Regions from separate parts of the Allobosea rubneri genome, predicted to be linked through region 3. Evidence: predicted binding sites of a transcription regulator. Region 3 holds the regulator's gene; each other region holds the start of a gene.
The links. The regulator HrcA, encoded in region 3, represses chaperone genes, less so after heat shock. The targets are predictions, from matches to a motif close to GTTAGCACTCNCNNNNNGNGAGTGCTAAC.
Positions count from the first base shown of each region.

Region 1: a site for HrcA is predicted at 704-732, ahead of groES (co-chaperone GroES). Genes of this name have one in related genera too.
Region 2: a site for HrcA is predicted at 944-972, ahead of groES (co-chaperone GroES). Genes of this name have one in related genera too.

Region 1 is NZ_JAWDID010000031.1:14,628-16,891, forward strand. Features, by position in the region: gene RKE40_RS18750 (DUF982 domain-containing protein) at 1-291, opposite strand, end outside; gene RKE40_RS18755 (usg protein) at 340-609, opposite strand; gene groES (co-chaperone GroES) at 871-1,185, shown strand; gene groL (chaperonin GroEL) at 1,244-2,264, shown strand, end outside.
Region 2 is NZ_JAWDID010000006.1:85,456-87,719, reverse strand. Features, by position in the region: gene RKE40_RS06145 (PaaI family thioesterase) at 1-166, opposite strand, end outside; gene RKE40_RS06140 (MarR family winged helix-turn-helix transcriptional regulator) at 272-727, opposite strand; gene groES (co-chaperone GroES) at 1,041-1,328, shown strand; gene groL (chaperonin GroEL) at 1,371-2,264, shown strand, end outside.
Region 3 is NZ_JAWDID010000037.1:48,812-51,075, reverse strand. Features, by position in the region: gene RKE40_RS20645 (cupin domain-containing protein) at 1-70, shown strand, start outside; gene RKE40_RS20640 (ankyrin repeat domain-containing protein) at 74-682, opposite strand; gene hrcA (heat-inducible transcriptional repressor HrcA) at 730-1,812, opposite strand; gene rph (ribonuclease PH) at 1,955-2,264, shown strand, end outside.

The DNA of each region.
Region 1 (2,264 bases), on a different contig from region 3:
GATCGCCGCCAGGCAGGCCTTCAGCGCGAAGCCGTGGACCGCATCGCGCCTGCTAGCCGGCCAGTCGGCCAGGAACATATAGGCCTCCATGGCGGATGCGATCGCCGCAGGATGCCCAAGCCCGGTCAGGATCACGACCGGCCTCTCGAAGTCGTCTGATGTCATCATGCAGTCCTCCCTCGGCGGGGAGCGATTGCCAACGTTGCCATAGCCATATCCTCCTGGAAGCAACATGGATCCGGTTTGGCTGATCGCCGCAGCGAGCGCGCTGTCGCGGTCGGCGGCTAACATGATTTTGGGAGGCTTTCCCGCGGGGTAAAGCCCGCCGAAACATCGACGTCATTGGAGCCGGAACTCGCCGCTGACCGCGCTGAGATCGGCCGGGCCGATCAGGTCCTTGTGAGCGACGCTAATGCGGAACAGCTTGCCATCAAGCTTGGCCCGCCAGAAGGCGAGGAACTTGTTGAGCTCGGGAAAGCGCGGGGCGAGATCGTAGTCCTGCCAGATATATTCCTGCAGGATCGAAGGGTGGTCGGGCAAGCGGTAGAGGATCCCGGCGGTGGTCAATCCGTAGCCGGCGATCTGGCGGGCGAAGTCCGTCGAAGCCATTCCTTTCAGCTCCCTTGTTTCACTGCGCCGATGGCAGCGGATTTCCAACGCCCTGGCAAGCCCGAAGGTTGCGTTTGCGCTGCCTTTTCAGGCTGTTAGCACTCGTCCGAAAAAAGTGCTGCCAGCCTCTTGAAGGCAAAAATCGGGCAACCTAGATCATCGCGCGGGCACGGCGGCTCGGGGCGCGCGGAACCTCGTCGCGAGACCCGCACAGGGCCGGCCCGATTTGACATGTGACCGACATGGAAATTGGAGGAACTCATGAAGTTTCGGCCACTGCATGACCGCGTCGTCGTGAAGCGCATCGACGCCGAGGAGAAGACCAAGGGCGGGATCATCATCCCCGACACCGCCAAGGAAAAGCCGCAGGAGGGCGAGGTCGTCGCCATCGGACCCGGCGCCCGCGACGAGACCGGCAAGCTCGTGCCGCCCGACGTGAAGGTCGGCGACCGCGTGCTCTTCGGCAAATGGAGCGGCACCGAGGTCAAGATCGATGGCGAGGAACTCCTGATCATGAAGGAGTCCGACATCATGGGCGTCGTCGAGGCGACGGCAACTCTGAAGAAGGCGGCCTGACGGGGCCTTCATCCCATCTCATCAACCTGAAACCTCAAGTCTGAAGGAGTGAGGAATCATGGCTGCGAAGGACGTTAAGTTTTCGCAAGACGCGCGCGAGCGGATGCTGCGCGGCGTCGACACGCTGGCGAATGCCGTGAAGGTCACGCTGGGGCCCAAGGGCCGCAATGTCGTGATCGAGAAGTCGTTCGGCGCTCCGCGCATCACCAAGGACGGCGTCACCGTCGCCAAGGAGATCGAGCTTTCCGACAAGTTCGAGAACATGGGCGCCCAGATGGTCCGCGAGGTGGCGTCGAAGCAGAACGACGCGGCCGGTGACGGCACGACGACTGCTACCGTGCTCGCCCAGGCGATCGTCCGCGAAGGCGCCAAGGCGGTAGCTGCCGGCATCAATCCAATGGATCTCAAGCGCGGCATCGATCTCGCTGTCGAGGCGGTGACGAAGTCGCTCGGCGAGCATTCCAAGACCATCACCGGTTCGGAGGAGGTCACGCAGGTCGGCACCATCTCCGCCAATGGCGACCGCACGATCGGCGCGATGATCGCCGAGGCGATGAAGAAGGTCGGCAACGAGGGCGTCATCACCGTCGAGGAAGCCAAGACCGCCGAGACCGAGCTCGACGTTGTCGAAGGCATGCAGTTCGATCGCGGCTATCTCTCGCCCTATTTCGTGACCAACACCGAGAAAATGGTCGCGGAGCTTGAAGACCCCTACATCCTGATCCATGAGAAGAAGCTCTCAGGCCTCCAGGCGATGCTGCCGCTGCTGGAAGCCGTCGTGCAGACCGGCAAGCCGCTGCTGATCGTGGCGGAGGATGTCGAGGGCGAGGCTCTCGCCACGCTCGTCGTCAACAAGCTCCGCGGCGGCCTGAAGATCGCGGCCGTCAAGGCTCCGGGCTTCGGTGATCGTCGCAAGGCCATGCTGGAGGACATCGCGATCCTGACCGGCGGCACCGCGATCAGCGAGGATCTCGGCATCAAGCTGGAGACCGTGACGCTCGACATGCTCGGCCGGGCCAAGAAGGTGCGGATCGAGAAGGAAAACACGACCATCGTCGATGGCGCTGGCACGAAGGCCG
Region 2 (2,264 bases), on a different contig from region 3:
TTCCGACGAAGACCACCCTGCCCTCCTCGACCTCGGCGAGATCGAAATCCATCGCATCGGCGAAGGGCGGGCCCGGATGACGGCCTTCGAGAATGCCGCGCAGGAAGGAAGCACCGTCCTCCGCGAGCAGGACATCACGGCTGACGACACCGACGCTGCGGGACATGGGCAAGGCCTCGATCCATTTCGTGTAGATACACGATAAAAAGGAAGGCGCGGCGCGGTCAAGCGCTGCTGCGAGCGCGCGCGGCCTCCAGCCGGTCTTTGTCGCTCAGGTCGTCTGCCGGGCGGCGCGCCGGACCGCCTTCAGGGCATCGCGGGTCTCGCCCCAGCGTTCGCGGCCGAGCCCGCCTTCGATCCGGTCCTGCGCCGCGCGCCAATAGGGGATCGCCGCCTCGATGGCGGCGCGGCCCTTGTCGGTGACCGCATAGACCAGCGCCCTGCCCTTGCAATCGACGGGTTCGATCAATTGCTCGGCCGCCAGCAATTGCAGGTTCCGGGTCAAGGACGTGCGCTCCAGGGCGAAGCGGTCGGCCAGCTCCGTGACCGAGCGCCAAGCCCCGGTCGAGAGCGCCGAGAGCAGCACGAACTGGGTGATCTTGAGCCCGCTCGGCCGCATCGCCTCGTCATAGGCCCGGGTCACGGCACGCGCCGTCATCCGCACATGCAGGGCGACACAGGAGCGGGCGATCTCGTCGAGGCGCGGGTCGGGCGTGGGCGTGGTCATCACGGCAGGATAGTTCATTGCGCGGAAAAGTGGGAACCGGATTTTCGAGGGAACGGCAACTCTAAACTCCTAGAAACGATCACGTTTTCCATGCCCGGCCTGCCGCTCCGGCATGCGGCACGAGCGCACGGGCCGGCAGGGATGAGTCACGCATTCACCTTTTGCGCGGAGGCTTCCTTGACTCGGGAAAGGGGCGCCCCTATCTCCGCCCTGCCCGTTAGCACTCACGTTAGGAGACTGCTAACAGGCACCCATAACGGGCCAGCCTAGCGCCAGAGCCCGCCCAGAATTTGACCGAGAGGAAGACAGAACCATGAAGTTCCGTCCGCTGCATGACCGCGTTGTGGTCCGTCGCCTTGATAGCGAAGAGAAGACCAAGGGCGGCATCATCATCCCCGACACCGCCAAGGAAAAGCCCCAGGAGGGCGAGGTCGTGTCCGTGGGCCCTGGCGCCCGCGACGACGCCGGCAAGCTGGTTGCGCTCGATGTCAAGAAGGGCGATCGCGTCCTCTTCGGCAAGTGGAGCGGCACCGAGGTCAAGATCGACGGCCAGGATCTCCTGATCATGAAGGAATCCGACATTATGGGCGTCATCGGCTGATCGGCCTGACGACCCTTCAAATCCTCAATCCGGAGTAGTCAAATGGCTGCCAAAGACGTCAAGTTCTCCACCGATGCCCGCGACCGCATGCTGCGCGGCGTCGAAATCCTCGCCAACGCCGTCAAGGTGACGCTCGGCCCGAAGGGCCGCAACGTCGTGATCGAGAAGTCGTTCGGCGCCCCGCGCATCACCAAGGACGGCGTCACCGTCGCCAAGGAAGTCGAGCTTTCCGACAAGTTCGAGAACATGGGCGCCCAGATGGTGCGCGAAGTGGCCTCGAAGCAGAACGACGCCGCCGGTGACGGCACCACCACCGCGACCGTTCTGGCCGCCGCCATCGTCCGCGAGGGCACCAAGGCGGTTGCCGCCGGCATGAACCCGATGGACCTGAAGCGCGGCATCGACCTCGCCGTCGAGGCGATCGTTTCGGACCTGAAGAAGAACTCGAAGAAGGTCACCTCGAACGCGGAAGTCGCGCAGGTCGGCACCATCTCGGCGAACGGCGACGAGTCGGTCGGCAAGATGATCTCGACCGCCATGCAGAAGGTCGGCAACGAGGGTGTCATCACCGTCGAGGAAGCCAAGACCGCCGAGACCGAGCTCGACGTCGTCGAGGGCATGCAGTTCGACCGTGGCTATCTCTCGCCCTACTTCATCACCAATGCCGAGAAGATGGTCGCCGAGCTCGAGGACCCCTACATCCTCGTCTTCGAGAAGAAGCTGTCGTCGCTCCAGGCGATGCTGCCGATCCTCGAGGCCGTCGTTCAGACCGGCAAGCCGCTCCTGATCATCGCCGAGGACGTCGAGGGCGAGGCCCTGGCCACGCTCGTCGTCAACAAGCTCCGTGGCGGCCTGAAGGTCGCGGCCGTCAAGGCTCCGGGCTTCGGTGATCGCCGCAAGGCCATGCTCGAGGACATCTCGATCCTGACCGCCGGC
Region 3 (2,264 bases):
CGGACCGGACACGCTGGAATCGATCGACATCCACGCCAGCGAGCACTTCGTCACCGACTGGATGGAATAAAGCTCAGCGCCCGCCCTTTGCGGCGATCAGCTTCGCGACCTCGCTCTGGCCACGCTTGCGGGCATGCTGGAGCGGGGTGACTCCGTCCTTGTCGGCGAGATTGGGATTGGCGCCGGCATCGAGCACGAGCTTCGCCACCTGCTGGTGGCGCGGCCCGCCATCGCCGAGGATCACGATCTCCAGAAGGCAGGTCCAGCCGAGATTGTTGACGTGGTTCACGTCGATGCCGCTGGTCAGGAGCAGCTTCACCGTCTCGACATGGGCGCGCTCGCAGGCCGGGATCAGCGCGTCGCCGCCATAGCGGTTGCGCAGCGAGAGATCGGGCTTCAGCGGCAGCATGGCAGCGATGATCTCACTACGGCCGGCGGCCCCGGCGAGCAGCCAGGGCGTGTCCTGGTTGGCTGCCCGGGCATTCAGGCTCGCACCGGCCGCGAGCAGCGCCTTGGCGACCGCGACATGGTTGCCGGCTACGGCGCGCAGCAGCGGGGTCTGGCCCTGCCCGTCGCGCTGTTCGAGGTTGGCCCCGGCCGCGATCAGCCGGCCGACCTCGGCGAGATTGCCGGAAGACGCAGCGGAGAGCAGGTCCACAGTTGCCGCACCAGCGCCCGTCATCAGCATCGCCCCCGCCAGAACACCGGCCAAAAGCCGCCTAGTCCGCCTCATCGTCCACCTTCGAGCAGCCGCCCGACCACCCGCGCGGTATAGTCGACCATCGGCACGATCCGGGCATAGTTAAGGCGCGTCGGGCCGATGATGCCGACCACGCCGACGATGCGCTGCTCGCCGTCGCGGAACGGCGCGGCGACGATCGAAGAACCCGACATCGAAAACAGCTTGTTCTCGGAGCCGATGAAGATGCGCACCCCGTCGCCGGCCTCGGCCCGGGTCAGAAGGTCGATCAGCTCGGTCTGCGTCTCGAGATCGGCGAAGAGCAGGCGGATGCGCTCGAGATCCTCCTGCGCCTTGAGATCCTCGAGCAGATTGGCCTGGCCGCGGACGATCAGGTGCCGGTCGCCGGAGGGACCGGACGAAGTCGCGATGCCGCTTTCGACGAGACGCGCCGTCAGCCCGTCGAGCTCGCGCTCCATCTCGGCACGGCTGTCGTCGATCTCGCGGCGGATCTCCGCCAGCGTCTTGCCGGCGATGCGGGCATTTAGGAAATTGCCGGCCTCGACCAGCGCCGAGGCCGGCAGGCCCGGCGGCAGCGCGAGCAGGCGGTTCTCGACCGTGCCATCATCGGCGACCAGCACGACGAGGGCGCGATTGGCATCAAGCCGGACGAACTCGATATGCTTCAGCCGGGCATTGGCCTTGGTGGTGACGACGACGCCCGCTCCGCGCGAAAGACCTGACAGCAAGGCGGAAGCCTCGGTCAGCGTGCCGTCGAGGGTGCGCCCGCTTGCAGCCGCGCGCATCTGCGCCTCGATGCGGGTCCGCTCCTCCGAAGTGAGGTTGCCGACCTCCATCATCGCATCGACGAAGAAGCGCAGGCCCCGCTCGGTCGGCAGGCGCCCGGCCGAGGTGTGGGGGGCGTAGATCAGTCCGGCCATTTCGAGATCGGTCATGACATTGCGCACCGTCGCCGGCGACAGCGTCATCGGCAGGAGGCGCGCGATGTTGCGCGAGCCGACCGGCTCGCCGGTGGCGAGGTAGCCATCGACGATATGGCGGAAGATTTCACGCGAGCGCTGGTCGATCTCGACCAAGCCGCCCGGTGTTTCCGGGCGCGTATAGGCGCTCATCTGGCGGCAAGGGGCCTGTTGTACATGCTCCATTGTCCCTTCGCGGGCGCGGCGGATCAAGCGGCATCTGCACGGCCTCGCCTTGCCGCCCCATCTTGAAACGCCTACAAGCCGCCAATCCCAGAAAAGCAGGACGATGACGATGAGACCCTCCAAGCGTGCCGCCGACGAGATGCGCAAGGTCACGCTCGAGCGTGGCGTGGTCCGCTATGCCGAGGGCTCCTGCATGGTGAGCTTCGGCGAGACCAGGGTGCTCTGTGCCGCGACCGTCGAGGAAAAGGGGCCGCCCTGGCTGCGCGGCACCGGCAAGGGCTGGGTCACCGCCGAATACTCGATGCTGCCGCGCGCCACGCACGAGCGCACCCGCCGCGAGGTCACCTCCGGCAAGCCCTCGGGCCGCACGCAGGAGATCCAGCGTCTGGTCGGGCGCAGCTTGCGCGCCGTCGTTGATC